2 regions of the Streptomyces sp. NPDC002776 genome follow, and region 1 is predicted to be linked to the other one. Evidence: riboswitches for the same ligand, from Rfam matches in the RefSeq annotation. Region 1 holds a riboswitch; the other holds the start of a gene.

Region 1 (7,588 bases):
AGTGCAGTCATGGTGCCTCCTTACGCGCCGTCAGCTAGCCCGGCGATGTAATCCAGCGATTCCTCGGGCGAAAGGGCGTGGATCTGAAGGGTGGTGAAGGCCTCCGTGTACGCCTGGAGGTCTTCTTTCCGTTCGAGGTAGAGGCTACTCGTCAAGTGGTCGAGAACAACCACGTCCAGATCAGAAGTGCGCGAAAATGAGAAAATAACGAAAGGCCCGGTGACTCCGATGTGCGCCCCGGCCGTGAACGGCAGTACCTGCAGCCGCACTTGTGGCAGGCGTCCCGCCTCCACCAGCTGCCACAGCTGCCGGGCCATCACCCCGGGGCCGCCGATCTCCCGGTGCAGCACCGCCTCGTCGAGCACCGCGCTCAGCTCCAGCGGCGGCTCGCCGCGCAGCACGTCCTGCCGGGCCAGCCGCACTTCCACCAGCGTGTCGAGGCGCTCGTCCGTGTCGTCCAGGCCGCCTACCGCGGCCCGGGTCACCTCCCGGGCGTACTCGGGCGTCTGGAGCAGCCCCGGCACCACGGAGGTCTCCAGCGTGCGCAACGCGCTCGCCTGGGACTCCAGGCTGATGAAGTCCCGGTAGGTCGGCGGCAGCACCCCGCGGTAGGCGTGCCACCAGTGGTGCCGGCCCGCGCCGTCGTCGGAGCCCGCCAATACCAGCAGCAACTCCCGTAGTTGGGAGTCGGCGACGGCGTAGGCGTCCAGCAGTAACCGCACATCGGCCGGTTTCACCCCGCTGGCGCCGGTCTCGATCCGGCTGACCTTCGACTGGTGCCAGCCCACCAGCCGCGCCGCCTCACCACTGGTGAGCCCCGCACCGGCGCGCAACGCACGCAGTTCGGCGCCCAGCTTCCGGCGGCGTACCGCGGGACCGTGCTGCATGCGCTACTCCTTACTTCAACCGGGCCGCCCAAATACGCTCTCGCGTCGCAGAGTTCACCGCATCGAGCGACAGATATATGCATATCTTGGTGGATCGCCACCGTGACCGGCGCGGTAATGGCAGTCTGGCGAGGAAGCACCAGTCCGGGACCGTACTCGAACCATCCGCTCCGTGTCGGACCGCGGTCCCGTGGGAAAGGGACGACGCCGCCATGGCAGACCATCTGGAAGCATCCGTCACTCTGCCGAGCGATCCCGCCTCGGTCTCCGCGGCCCGCGGCTATGTGGTCAGCACTCTCGAGGAATGGGGACTGCCCGCAGGGACGGACGTGGCCGACACCATCCGGCTCATCGTCTCCGAACTCGCCACCAACGCCGTACAGCACACCCTCGGCCAGTCACCCACCTTCACGGTGGACCTCGAACTGAGCCATGACGAACACCTGCGCATCGGGGTCACCGACAGCCACCCGCGGTTCCCCAAACGACTGCCGGCCGCTGTCCAGCAGGACAACGGCCGCGGTCTGGTCATCATCCGCTGGCTGACCGCCGAGTGCGGCGGCCGACTCAGAGTCAGGCCGACCCGTGAGGGCGGCAAGACGGTCTCCATCGAACTTCCCTGGACCGTACCGGCCCAGCCGGTCACCACCGCCGGTCAGCAGGAGCCCTAGCGAGCGCCCCTGCGGGCGGTACAGCGCTGACCGCCCCGGGAGCGGTCCGGCTCCTCGCGGCGGTCACTCGGGCACCCGTCAGGGCGGCGGCGTGTCAGGGGCGCCACCGCCCTTCGGGTGGCGGCCGGTCAGCTCACCCGGCCGTACCAGACGCTCTTGGTCCAGATCTTCTGCAGCCTCACCACATCCCCGGTCTTCGGGGCGTGCCAGAGCTTCCCCTTCCCGGCGTAGATGCCGACGTGGTAGACGTTCGACCCCGAGTGGAAGAACACGAGGTCGCCGGCCTTGCGGCTCTTGGCGGAGATGTGGCGTGTCTTGTTGTACTGCTGGGCCGCCGTACGAGGCAGCTTCTTGCCCGCCTTCTTGAACGAGTAGAGCGTGAGCCCGGAGCAGTCGAAGCGGTACGGGCCCGTGGCGCCGTACTTGTACGGGGAGCCTTTCTTGGAGGCCGCGACCTGGAGTGCCTTCGTCGCCGGCGTAGCCGCCTCCGCTTCCGCGGAGAGGCCCGGGGCCACGAGCGAACCGCCCACGGCGGCGATGGTCAGAGCCGAAGCCGTACCGGCCCGGGCCATGAGCGACGGGACACGATTGAGCGCAGTCATGCGCAACCCTTCGTCAGCCGCCTGTGAAGGATGACCTGTCGGATTCGGGCTGGCGAAGTTGCCCGGCCGCGATGCGGCTTCACCCCAAGGGCTGCTCGGCACGGACATCCGTGCCGGCGACCCGTCGTGCTCGGGTCCTCCACTCCTGCCGATCCACTCCTGTCGACCGGTCATCCGGGCGGCGGCAGGACTCGGCGTCCGCCCGGATCGCCCCGCCGTGGTGGCGGGGGCTTGTCGTCAGTCAGGGATCTTGGCTCACGGATGTCCGAAAATCCCAACGGAACCGGGGATTTGTGGCGTTACTCACCACTCACCCGTTCGGGTGGACACTGCTCCGTTCGAACCAGCGTCGAGGCTACGGAGGATGCCCGGACCAGCACCGGAACGTCTCTTTCGGGTGAGGGCCTAGCCTCGTTGCGCAACCCTGACGGGCCCACGGCAGGAGACACGACTACGCCGAAAGGGGGTACCTCCTTTGGTCCGTTTCGACTCCGGTCCGGACGCCTCGACGCCATCGCCGAATGGCCGGACCGGGCTCACCTGCGTCAACTGTCCGAGCGAGGCGGCAGCGTGACACGAGCCGTGCGGCGCTCGCCGTCCAACACCCGCAGTGCGCGCGCCGACGTGGGGCCCGAATGCGCGTCAGTTCCTCGGTCCGGGCCGCCGGATCGCTCGCCCGGCCCCCCCACCGGCTTCCGCCCGGCCGGCAGCTCCGGAGGCGGCGCCCTGGGCCCCTGACGGGTCACAGCTCGGTTAACGTGCCCGAAACCCGGTCCAACTAGCCTCCCTCCACGCCACCAGGGACTTTGCCCGTGGCAGCGGCAACCGGGCCCCGCACGGTCCGGAGCGAGGACTGTGAGGTGGGCTGTGCAACTGACCCCGCACGAGCAAGAGAGACTGCTGATCCATGTGGCGGCCGACGTGGCCGAGAAGCGCCGGGCCCGCGGGCTCAGGCTCAACCACCCGGAGGCGGTCGCCCTCATCACCTCGCACATCCTCGAAGGCGCGCGGGACGGCCGTACGGTCGCCGAGCTCATGGCCTCCGGACGCAAGCTGCTCACCCGGGACGACGTCATGGACGGCATCGCGGAGATGATCCACGACGTCCAGGTCGAGGCGACCTTCCCGGACGGCACCAAGCTCGTCACCGTCCACGAACCGATCGTCTGAGGGGGCTGCGATGATTCCCGGAGAGATCCTGTTCGCGGACGAGCCCGTCGTGTTCAACGAGGGCCGCGAGGTCACCCGGCTGACCGTCCTGAACGCCGCCGACCGGCCCGTCCAGGTCGGCTCCCACTACCACTTCGCCGAGGCCAACCCCGGCCTGGACTTCGACCGTGCCGCCGCCCGCGGCAAGCGCCTGAACATCGCCGCCGGCACCGCCGTGCGCTTCGAGCCCGGCATCCCCGTCGACGTCGAACTCGTCCCGCTGGCCGGCGCCCGCGTCGTGCCCGGACTGCGCGGGGAGACCGGAGGTGCCCTCGATGCCTGAGATCTCCCGGGCCGCGTACGCCGACCTGTTCGGCCCGACGACCGGCGACCGGATCCGGCTCGCCGACACCGATCTGCTGGTCGAGATCGAGGAGGACCGCTCCGGCGGCCCCGGACTCTCCGGTGACGAGGCCGTGTTCGGAGGCGGCAAGGTCATCCGCGAGTCCATGGGACAGTCGCGTGCCACGCGCGCCGAAGGCACCCCGGACACGGTGATCACCGGCGCGGTCGTGATCGACCACTGGGGGATCGTCAAGGCGGACGTCGGCATCCGCGACGGACGGATCACCGGCCTCGGCAAGGCGGGCAACCCCGACACCATGGACGGGGTCCACCCCGACCTCGTCATCGGCCCCGAGACCGAGATCATCTCGGGCAACGGCCGGATCCTCACGGCCGGCGCCATCGACGCGCACGTCCACTTCATCTGCCCGCAGATCGCCGACGAGGCGCTGGCGGCGGGGATCACCACGCTGATCGGCGGCGGCACCGGACCGGCCGAGGGCTCCAAGGCGACCACCGTGACGCCGGGGCCCTGGCATCTGGCGCGGATGCTGGAGGCAATGGAGCAGTACCCCCTCAACGTCGGCTTCCTCGGCAAGGGCAACACCGTCTCGCACGAGGCGATGCTGTCGCAGATCCGCGGCGGCGCGATGGGGCTGAAGCTGCACGAGGACTGGGGCTCCACGCCCGCCGTCATCGACGCCTCGCTGACCGTCGCCGACCGCACCGGCATCCAGGTCGCCATCCACACCGACACGTTGAACGAGGCCGGGTTCGTCGGTGACACCCTCGCCGCCATCGGCGGCCGGGGCATCCACGCCTACCACACCGAAGGCGCGGGCGGCGGGCACGCGCCGGACATCATGACCGTGGTCTCCGAGCCGCATGTGCTGCCCAGCTCCACCAACCCGACGCGGCCGTTCACCGTCAACACCGCCGAGGAACACCTCGACATGCTGATGGTGTGCCACCACCTGAACCCCGCGGTGCCGGAGGACCTCGCCTTCGCCGAGTCCCGCATCCGGCCCTCGACCATCGGCGCCGAGGACATCCTGCACGACCTCGGCGCCATCTCGATCATCTCCTCCGACTCGCAGGCCATGGGACGCGTCGGCGAGGTCGTCATGCGGACCTGGCAGACCGCGCATGTGATGAAGGGGCGGCGGGGAGCACTGCCCGGGGACGGGCGCGCGGACAATCTCCGGGTACGGCGGTACGTCGCCAAGTACACGATCAACCCCGCCCTCGCCCAGGGCATCGCCGGGCAGGTCGGGTCCGTGGAGACCGGGAAGCTCGCCGACCTGGTGCTGTGGGAGCCGGCGTTCTTCGGGGTCAAGCCGCACCTGGTCATCAAGGGCGGGCAGATCGCCTACGCGCAGATGGGCGACGCCAACGCCTCCATCCCCACCCCGCAGCCGATCCTGCCGCGCCCCATGTACGGCGCGATCGGCCGCGGCCCGGCCGCCAACTCCCTGAACTTCGTGGCCCCCTTGGCGATCGAGGACGGGCTCCCCGAGCGGCTGCGGCTCGGCAAGCGGTTCGTGGGGATCGAGTCGACCCGGGGGGTCACCAAGGCCGACATGCGGGAGAACTCCGCCCGGCCCGAGGTGCGGGTGGATCCCGACAGTTTTGCCGTGCACATCGACGGGGAGCTGGTCGAGGCCGCTCCCGCCGCTGAACTGCCCATGGCGCAGCGCTACTTCCTCTTCTGATGTCCAGGGCAGCGCTGCTCGTCCTGGCCGACGGACGGTTCCCCGCCGGGGGCCACGCGCACTCCGGCGGGGCCGAGGCCGCGGTCAAGGCGGGACGGATCACCGGGACCGGGACCCTGGAGGACTTCTGCCGCGGGCGGTTGCACACGGCGGGGCGGGTCGCCGCGGCCCTCGCCGCGTCGGCCGCGCTCGGGGTGGACGCGGTGGCGTTGGACGCGGCCGCGGACGCCCGCACCCCCTCGCCCGCGTTGCGGACCGCCGCGCGGAAGCTGGGGCGGCAGTTGCTGCGGGCCGCCCGGGCCGTCTGGCCCTGCGACGAACTCGACGCCCTGGCCGGGACGTTCCCCAAGGGGGCGCACCAGCCGGTGGTGCTGGGGGTCGCTGCCCGGGCGGCGGGGCTCGGACCGGTGGACGCGGCGTACTGCGCCGTCTACGAGAGCGTCAGCGGGCCCGCGTCCGCGACCGTACGACTGCTGAGCCTCGATCCGTTCGAGGCCACGGCCGTGCTGGCCCGGCTCGCTCCCGAGCTGGACCGGGTCGTGGACCAGGCGGTACAGGCCGCGCGGGCGGTGGCCGACGAGGGAGTCGACGCGCTGCCCGCCGCGTCCTCGCCGCTGCTGGAGATCGGCGCGGAGGTGCACGCCTCCTGGGCGGTGCGGTTGTTCGCGTCCTGAGATCACACGCAAGGCCGGCCCGACGGGCTGAACGGACCAGGCCGGCAGAGAAGGAGCCGTACATGCATCTCGACCACTCCCACGACGGGCCCGCCGCCCTCAGCGCCGACGCCCGGCGCCCCGACGGCTCCCGCCGTGCCCTGCGGATCGGGCTCGGCGGGCCCGTGGGGTCCGGGAAGACCGCCACCGTCGCAGCCCTCTGCCGGGCCCTGCGCGACGAGTTGTCCCTCGCCGTCGTCACCAACGACATCTACACCCGCGAGGACGCCGAGTTCCTGCTGCGGGAAGCCGTGCTGCCGCCCGAGCGGATCACCGCCGTGGAGACCGGCGCCTGTCCGCACACCGCCATCCGGGACGACATCTCCGCCAACCTCGAAGCCGTCGAGGACCTGGAGGACGAGGTCGGGCCGCTGCAGCTCATCCTCGTGGAGTCCGGCGGGGACAACCTCACGGCGACCTTCTCCAAGGGGCTCGTCGACGCGCAGATCTTCGTGATCGACGTGGCCGGCGGCGACGACATCCCGCGCAAGGGCGGACCCGGCGTGACCACCGCCGATCTGCTCGTCGTCAACAAGACCGACCTCGCCCCCTACGTCGGCTCCGACCTCGCCCGCATGGCGGCCGACGCCAAGGCGCAGCGGGCCGAACTTCCGGTGATCTTCCAGTCGTTGCGCTCCGAGCACGGCGTGCGGGACGTCGCCGCGTGGGTGCGGGCGCAACTCGCCGCGTGGTCGGCGTGATCGCCACCGGCGTCGCCGCCACCGCCCGGATCGGCGCCCGCGACGACGGCCGGGGCGGTACGGCGCTGCCCGTGCTGGAGGGCGAGGGGCCGCTGGCGCTGCGGCGCACCCGGGGGAGCGGGAGCGAGGCCCGGGTCATGCTCGTCGGCGCGATGAGCGGCCCCCTCGGCGGTGACCGCTTCGCCGTCGAGGCCGACGTGGCGCAGGGGGCCCGCCTGCACGTCGGATCCGCCGCCGCGACCATCGCCCTGCCCGGCCAGGCCAAGGGCGACGCCCGCTACGACGTCCGGCTCACCGTCGCCGACGGCGGCGAACTGCGCTGGCTGCCCGAGCAGTTGATCTGCGCCGGCGGCAGCGATCTGTACGTCACCACCCGGGCCGACCTCGGTGCGGGAGCCCGGCTGGTGCTGCGCGAGGAGCAGGTGCTCGGGCGGGTGGGGGAGGAGCCGGGGCGGCTCACCAGCCGGCTGACCGTGCGGATCGCCGGGCGGACCGTCCTGGACCAGGAACTCGCCTGCGGGCCCGGAGCGCCGGGCGGCTGGGACGGGCCCGCCGGACTGGCGGGGCATCGCGCGCTCGGGCAACTCGTCGTCGTACGGCCCGAGTTCGCGGTTGAGCCCGTGACGCCCCGCATCCTCGCCGAGCACGCCGTGCTGGTTCCGCTGGCGGGCCCGGCCGCACTGGTGACCGCCGTGGCGCCGGACGCGCGGGTGCTGCGTCAGGTGCTGGACCGGGCGCTGGGGGCGCTCACTGCGTGAACCGCCCGGCCCTGCGCCGTCGGAGGGCTCAGCCGAGCGGCATCTTCCGG
Region 2 (7,588 bases), on a different contig from region 1:
CAGGAGTCCATGGAGGTGGAGAGGTAGACCTCGACCCCGCGGGCCTCCAGGTGCTCCTTGCCGTACTGGCCGAGCTTGGGGCCGACCTCGGGGAGGATCTTGTCCGCGGCGTCGACGAGGATGAACCGCATGTCCTCGCGGGAGACGTTGGTGTAGTACTTGGCCGCGTCGCGGGCCATGTCCTCGACCTCGCCGATGGTCTCCGCGCCCGCGAAGCCACCGCCGATGAAGACGAAGGTGAGCGCCTTGCGGCGGATCTCCTCGTCGGTGGTGGAGTCGGCCTTGTCCAGCTGCTCCAGCACGTGGTTGCGCAGGCCGATGGCCTCCTCGATGCCCTTCATGCCGATGCCCTGCTCGGCGAGGCCGGGGATCGGGAAGGTGCGGGAGACCGCGCCCATCGCGATGACCAGGTAGTCGAACGGCAGCTCGTACGCCTCGCCCACGAGGGGGGCGATCGTGGCGACCTTGCGGTCCTGGTCGATGGTGGTGACCCGGCCGGTGAGCACCTCCGCCTTGGGCAGCACGCGTCGCAGCGGGACGACGACGTGGCGCGGGGAGATGCTGCCGGCGGCGGTTTCGGGGAGGAAGGGCTGGTAGGTCATGTACGACCGGGGGTCGACGACCGTGACGGTCGCCTCGCCGTAGCGCATCTTCTTGAGAATGCGCCGAGCTGCGTACAGGCCTACGTACCCACCGCCTACTACGAGGATCCTGGGACGCTCCGTGGTGCTCATGCCATCGAGTATCCACCCGCCTCAGGGGGGTCGCTCGTGCGCCCCTTCACAAGCATCCTCAGGGGGTGTGCTATCCTCCGCCGCTCGCGTGATCCACGTCATGGCGGCGAGGGGGAACCGCGGCGTGCCGCGGACCGTTGTCAATGCCGCGTGAGCTGCCTCTCTGAGCGTTCGGGGCCGGAGTGAGGCCCCCGAAACGATCTCTCACGGGCCCTTCTCGCGGGACCCTCCGGGACCCCTTCTGAACACGTTCAAGCGGGCGTTGGACCCCCGGAAGGGCCAACCGGCCCCCTTCCGCACCCCGACCGGGCCCAATTCCTTGTGAAGAACTTCACGAACTTTCCCGACGGACCGTCGCCGAGGGGCCCTCAAGGACCCCTCGAACGCGCTCAGACGCTACCTGACCTGCTCAGCCGAGGCTACCGATCAGTAACAAAGGAGAGCTACGCCACCGACCAGGCGATGCCGTCGAGGATGTCGTGCTCGCTGACGACGACCTCCTCGGCACCGATCCGCTCCATGATCGCCAGCAGGACCAGGGCCCCCGCCGCGATGACGTCCACGCGTCCGGGGTGCATGGCGGGAATCGCGGCGCGCTCGGCGTGGGTGGAGTGCAGCAGCCACTCGGTGATCTCGCGGACGCGGTCGTGGGAGACCCGGGAGTGGTGGATGGCCGCCGAGTCGTACGCGGGCAGCTCCTGCGCGATGGCGGACACCGTGGTGACGGACCCGGCGAGCCCCATCAGGGTGTGCGCCTCCCGCAGCGGCACGGTCCGCTCGGCGAGGTCGAGAGCGGCCTCGATGTCGGCCCGTACGGCGGTGATCTGCTCCTCGGAGGGCGGGTCGCAGACGACGCCGTCCCGCACCAGGTGCCGCTCGGTCATCCGCACGCACCCGATGTCGACGGAGCGGGCGGCGCGCACGTGCTCCTCCCCGACGACGAACTCGGTCGACCCGCCGCCGATGTCCACCACGAGGTAGGGCTTGGGCAGGTGATCCTGTCCGGCCAGCTCCCTGGTGGCGCCGGTGAAGGAGAACTCGGCCTCCTGGTCCCCGCTGATCACCTCGGGCTCCACCCCGAGGATGCCGACGACCCCGCGCACGAAGTCCTCGCGGTTCTCGGCGTCCCGGGAGGCGGAGGTCGCCACGAAGCGGACGCGCTCGGCGCCGTGCTCCTTGATGACCGCCGCGTACTCGCGGCAGGCGGCGAAGGTCCGCTCCAGCGCCTCGGGGGCGAGCCGCCCGGTGCGGTCCACGCCCTGCCCGAGCCGCACGATGGTCATACGGCGGTCCAGATCGACCAGTTCGCCCGTCTCCGGGTCGCAGTCGGCGACGAGGAGCCGGATGGAGTTGGTACCGCAGTCGATGGCGGCGACGCGGGTCATCCGGCCGCCTCCTGACCCTGGGTCACGCACGTCCCCTTGCGCCACCACTGCGGCAGCATCGCGAGGGCCTCGTCGCCGAGCGGGTTGACCCCGGGGCCGGCCGCCAGCGAGTGGGCCACCAGGACATGCAGGCACTTCACCCGGTCCGGCATGCCGCCCGCGCTCGGGAAGCCCGTCAGCTCCTCGATCTCGTCCCGGCGCCGGATGTAGTCCTCGTGCGCGGCGCGATAGGCGGCGGCCAGCTCGGGGTCCCGCTCCAGACGCTCGGTCATCTCCTTCATCACGCCGTTCGCCTCCAGCGTGCCGATCGCGGAGTTCGCCTTCGGGCACGTCAGGTAGTACAGCGTCGGGAAGGGCGTGCCGTCCGGCAGCCGGGGCGCCGTCTCCACCACGTCCGGCTGCCCGCACGGGCACCGGTGCGCGATGGCCCGCAGCCCGCGCGGCGGCCGGCCGAGCTGCTGCTTGAAGGCCTCGACATCCGCGTCGGTCGGCTCGGTCCGCGGAGTGGTGGGCGGGGGCGTTTCCATCACAGTCTTTCGTCTCTATCTATCTATCGGTCGGCGGCGTCGGACTTGTCGACCCCGTCCCAGACGTTCGCGTACCAGGGCCGGTCCGCCGTGCCCAGGTCGGTGCGCGCCTGCTTCGCCGCGTCCGGGTCGATCACGACGAAGCCGGTCTCACCCGGCATCACATAGTGCAGCCGCTCGCGGATCCGCTGCTCGGCGTAGGCGTCGTCCTGCCAGCGGGCCTTGAGATCGCGCAGCTCCTCCACCCGTTGCCGGGCCTGCTGCTTCTGCTGTTCCAGATCGGCGATCTCGGCGCGCTGGGCGACGTACTGCCTTATCGGGTAGGCGAGGGCGACGACCAGGGAGCAGACGACGAGGGCGAGCAGGGCCGCCCGGCCGGTGAGCCGGGAGCGGCGGGCCTGCCGCTTGGTCTGCGAGCGGTAGACACGGGCCGCCGTCTGCTCCCCGAGCAACCGGATCCTGGTCGTGGTGGAGAAACGGTCCCGGTCCTTGACGGCCATCTCTCACTCCCGTTCACACACGCGCGTACGTCCCCGCACACGGTACGGGACCGAGTACGGGGACGTACGTACGACTGGCTATGCCTTCAGCAGGCTCAGCCCTTGAAGCGGGGGAACGCCGAGCGACCGGCGTACACCGCGGCGTCGTCGAGGATCTCCTCGATGCGCAGCAGCTGGTTGTACTTGGCGACGCGCTCGGAGCGGGCCGGGGCGCCGGTCTTGATCTGGCCGCAGTTGGTGGCGACGGCGAGGTCGGCGATGGTGACGTCCTCGGTCTCGCCGGAGCGGTGGGACATCATGCACTTGAAGCCGCTGCGCTGGGCGAGCTCCACGGCGTCCAGGGTCTCGGTCAGCGAACCGATCTGGTTCACCTTCACGAGCAGCGCGTTGGCGGCGCCTTCCTCGATGCCGCGGGCCAGGCGCTCCGGGTTGGTAACGAACAGGTCGTCGCCGACGAGCTGGACCTTGTCGCCGAGCTTCTCGGTGATGGTCTGCCAGCCCTGCCAGTCGTCCTCGAACAGCGGGTCCTCGATGGAGACCAGCGGGTACGCCTCGACCAGCTCGGCGTAGTACTCGGTCATCTCGGCGGCGGAGCGCGCCTTGCCCTCGAAGGTGTAGACGCCGTCCTTGTAGAACTCGGAGGCGGCGACGTCGAGCGCGAGGGCGATCTGCTCGCCGGGGGTGTAACCGGCTTCCTTGACCGCCTCGAGGATGAGGTCGAGGGCCTCGCGGTTGGAGCCGAGGTTCGGGGCGAAGCCGCCCTCGTCGCCGAGGCCGGTGGCCAGGCCCTTGCTCTTCAGCACCTTCTTGAGGGTGTGGTAGACCTCGGTGCCCCAGCGCAGCGCCTCGGAGAAGGACTCCGCGCCGATCGGGGCGATCATGAACTCCTGGATGTCCACGTTGGAGTCGGCGTGCGAGCCGCCGTTCAGGATGTTCATCATCGGCACCGGCAGCAGGTGCGCGTTCGGGCCGCCCAGGTAGCGGAACAGCGGCAGGTCGCTGGCCTCGGAGGCGGCGTGGGCGACGGCGAGCGAGACGCCGAGGATGGCGTTGGCGCCGAGGGAGCCCTTGTTGTCGGTGGCGTCCAGGTCGAACATCGCCTGGTCGATCAGGCGCTGCTCGGTGGCGTCGTAGCCGACCAGCTCGGGGCCGATCTGCTCGATGACGGCGAGGACGGCCTTCTCGACACCCTTGCCGTGGTAGCGGTTGGGGTCACCGTCGCGGAGCTCGATGGCCTCGAAGGCGCCGGTGGAAGCGCCGGACGGAACGGCGGCACGACCCGTGCTGCCGTCGTCGAGGCCGACCTCGACCTCGACCGTGGGGTTGCCTCGGGAGTCCAGGATTTCCCGGGCTACGACGACGTCGATGGACGGCACGAGCATCTCCTTCTTGGGATGTGACGCTGGAAGTGCGGGGCACGTGAGCCTTGCGACTAGAGCCTATCCGCCTGCGGGACGTAGGCCAGCCGACCGACCGTCCCGTGGACAAGGACAGACGGTACCCATTGTTCGGCAGCGGAACAAAGGGACGGTGACATACCGGAAAAGAAAACCCCGCTCCGGTGCGTACGGGGGAACACGCACCGGAGCGGGGTGCTCGTGGGGACGGGGGTGGCCCGCACGAGGTCTTCAGTGTGAACCAGGCGTCTATGAGCGCGCTGTGGTTCGGCTACGGGACTACTTGAGGTGCAGCTGCTGACCGGGGTAGATCAGGTCGGCATCCGCCACGATGTCCTTGTTCAGCTTGAAGAGCTTCTCCCAGCCGCCCTTGACGTCGTTCTCCTCGGCGATGGTGCTGAGGGTGTCACCCGTGGCGACCTTGTACTCGCCGTCGCCCTTCTTGACCTTCTTGCCGGTCGGGGTGGTGACGGTCTTCTGCTTCTGCGCCGGACGCTCGGTCGAACGCGAGGCGGACTGCTCCTCGGTCGAGCGGGTGGAGGTCTCGGTGCCGCTCTCGGAGGAGGAGCCGGTGCTGGAGCCGGTGCCGGAGCCGCCCGTGTAGGCGGCGCTCGACAGGCCGGTGCCGCAGTGCGGCCAGGCGCCCTTGCCCTGACCGGCGAGCACCTTCTCGGCGATCTCGATCTGCTGGGCCTTGCTGGCCTGGTCGGCGGTGGAGGCGTACTGGGTGCCGCCGTACGCGGCCCAGGTGGAGGCCGAGAACTGCAGGCCGCCGTAGTAGCCGTTGCCGGTGTTGATGGACCAGTTGCCGCCGGACTCGCACTGGGCGACGGCGTCCCACTCGGCGGCGGTGGCGGCGGAGGCGTTGCCGGCCGCCATCAGCGGAGCGGCGACGGCGGCGCCGGTGACACCGGCGATGGCGATGGCGCGAGTGGCCTTGGACGGACGACGGTGCTTGCCCTTGCCGGAAAACAGCATGGTGGATCCCCTCACCGACGCCTGCGAGGTGAGCTGTCGGGTTCGGGCCGGTTGAGTTGCCCGGCCGTGCACCTCGCGGTGCGCGGCTTCACCCCAAGCCGGTTCCGGTGTCGAGTCGCCTCGACTGCCGGACCCGGCGCCTACCTTGGGTCCCCCGCTCCTGCCTGCGGCGCATGACGCGACGACTGTTCCCGTACGGCCGCTGGCAGGATTCGGCGTTGCGGCAGCCGGGGCTCGTGTTGACGAGCGGTCCCGACGGTAGACACGCGATCCGCCGAATTTCAAAGACGATCAGGGCTTCTGAGACTCATCCCACACTTTCGCCAAACCGGACATTCAGCGCGAAGCGTGACGTGAACTACCGCTGCTTTTCGCCCGGTTCGACCCCTACTTCAAGGGTCTGACCGGGGATGATGAGGTCCGGATCGGTGCCGACGGTCTCCTGGTTGGCGGCGTAGAGCCCGCGCCATCCGCCGTTCACGTCAAGGGAGTCGGCGATGCCGACGAGACTGTCGCCGGCCCGGACGACGTACGAGCCGTCCGACGCGCCTTCCTCGCCGCTGCGGCCGGCGCTCTCGTCGGCGGGTTCGCCGCGGTGGCGCCCGGTGCCGCTGGAGCCGGTGTCGGTGAGGGCGGAATCACCCTCGATCCGGCCGGAGTTGTCCGGGTTGTCCCGCCCGGGAGTGGCCGAGGACTCACTGTCGGCCTCCACGGAGGGGGCAGTATCGGAGGATTGTGACGACTCGACCGACTCGGCGGACTCCGTGGATTCGGAGGACTTGTCCGACTTGGTTGAGTTGTTCGAGTTGTCCGTGGCCTCGGTCGACGGGGAGGAGCTGGGCTCCGAATCCGCGGAATCGCCGTCGAGCGGGTCCAGCAGACCGGACGAATCAGATGAGCCGGAGGAGTTGGCGGACTCCGACGATTCGGGCGAAGCGGACTCATCCTCCGCGACGCCGGTGTCGATGTCGACCGAACCCGACTCGGTGTCGAGACCGGAGAGCGGGCCGCAGGTCGGCCAGGCGGCGAGGCCCTGGTCGGCGAGGATGCGCTCGGCGACGGCTATCTGCTGGGAGCGGCTGGCCTGGTCCGCGGAGGCGGCGTACCGCGTGCCGCCGTACCGCTCCCAGTTCTCCTGGGTGATCTGGAGGCCGCCGTAGTAGCCGTTGCCGCTGTCCTCGCTCCAGGAGGCACCGCTCTCGCACTCCGCGACCCGGTCCCAGGTGGTGCCCTCGGCCGCGCTGGCGCCCGAGGCGCCGAGGAGCGGGATGGCGATGGCGGAGCCGGTCACTCCGGCCGCGACGAGGAGAGCCGGGGCCTGGCGGGGGCGACGGTGACGACCGTTCCCGGAGAGCATGCGAGGGCCTTTCGAAGACAGCGGGGACCGGCGCGGCGCCGTTGACGCGAGGCGCCGCGCTGACGAGTGAACGTATCGGCAGACGATCACTTGTCACAAGTTAATGCCGCGCAGATCACGTGAAGATCACAGACTTGAGGGTGTGTCAGGTTTGACCTGACGGTCCGTCGAGGCGGCCGGCTCAGTCGCTCGGGGTGAACTCGACCGGGGTGAACTCGACCGGGAGGGTGCGCAGTCCGCGCATGATGAGGCCGCCGCGCCAGCGCAGCTCGTCCGGTTCCACCGCGAGCCGGAGGTCCGGGAGGCGGCGCAGGAGGGTGGCCAGTGCGGTCTGGCCCTCCAGGCGGGCGAGCGGGGCGCCGAGGCAGTAGTGGATGCCGTGGCCGTAGCCGAGGTGCTGGTTGTCGCGGCGGGAGAGGTCGAGCGTGTCGGGGTCGGCGAACCGCTCGGGGTCCCGGTCGGCGGCGGCGAGCACGACGAGGACCGGGTCGCCCGGGGCGATGTGCTGGCCCCCGACGGTGAGCGGCTGCGTGGCGAAGCGCCAGGTGGCGAGTTCTACGGGGCCGTCGTAGCGGAGGAGTTCCTCCACGCCGGTTTCGAGGAGGGCCGTCTCCTGTGCGGCGAGGGACTGCTGGAGGCGGGCCCGCTGGTCGGGGTGGGTCAGCAGGGCGAAGGTGCCGTTGCCGATCAGGTTGACCGTGGTCTCGAAG

The links. Region 1 has a riboswitch for cyclic di-AMP ahead of ACWD11_RS22925 (C40 family peptidase). Riboswitches for the same ligand answer to the same signal wherever they lie in the genome.
Region 2: it holds a riboswitch for cyclic di-AMP, as region 1 does, so the genes downstream of both, ACWD11_RS30165 (transglycosylase family protein) here and ACWD11_RS22925 (C40 family peptidase) in region 1, are expected to answer to the same signal.

Annotation. Positions count from the first base shown of each region.
Region 1 is NZ_JBSFVG010000011.1:166,416-174,003, forward strand. It holds gene ACWD11_RS22910 (DUF397 domain-containing protein) at 1-11, opposite strand, end outside; gene ACWD11_RS22915 (helix-turn-helix domain-containing protein) at 21-887, opposite strand; gene ACWD11_RS22920 (ATP-binding protein) at 1,100-1,558, shown strand; gene ACWD11_RS22925 (C40 family peptidase) at 1,687-2,160, opposite strand; cyclic di-AMP (ydaO/yuaA leader) riboswitch at 2,164-2,289, opposite strand; gene ACWD11_RS22930 (urease subunit gamma) at 3,028-3,330, shown strand; gene ACWD11_RS22935 (urease subunit beta) at 3,341-3,652, shown strand; gene ACWD11_RS22940 (urease subunit alpha) at 3,645-5,366, shown strand; gene ACWD11_RS22945 (urease accessory protein UreF) at 5,366-6,040, shown strand; gene ureG (urease accessory protein UreG) at 6,103-6,780, shown strand; gene ACWD11_RS22955 (urease accessory protein UreD) at 6,777-7,538, shown strand; gene ACWD11_RS22960 (lysophospholipid acyltransferase family protein) at 7,567-7,588, opposite strand, start outside.
Region 2 is NZ_JBSFVG010000020.1:27,950-35,537, reverse strand. It holds gene ACWD11_RS30190 (NAD(P)/FAD-dependent oxidoreductase) at 1-734, opposite strand, end outside; gene ACWD11_RS30185 (Ppx/GppA phosphatase family protein) at 1,178-2,119, opposite strand; gene ACWD11_RS30180 (DUF501 domain-containing protein) at 2,116-2,646, opposite strand; gene ACWD11_RS30175 (FtsB family cell division protein) at 2,670-3,146, opposite strand; gene eno (phosphopyruvate hydratase) at 3,242-4,522, opposite strand; gene ACWD11_RS30165 (transglycosylase family protein) at 4,823-5,521, opposite strand; cyclic di-AMP (ydaO/yuaA leader) riboswitch at 5,525-5,703, opposite strand; gene ACWD11_RS30160 (transglycosylase family protein) at 5,880-6,878, opposite strand; gene ACWD11_RS30155 (cytochrome P450 family protein) at 7,060-7,588, opposite strand, start outside.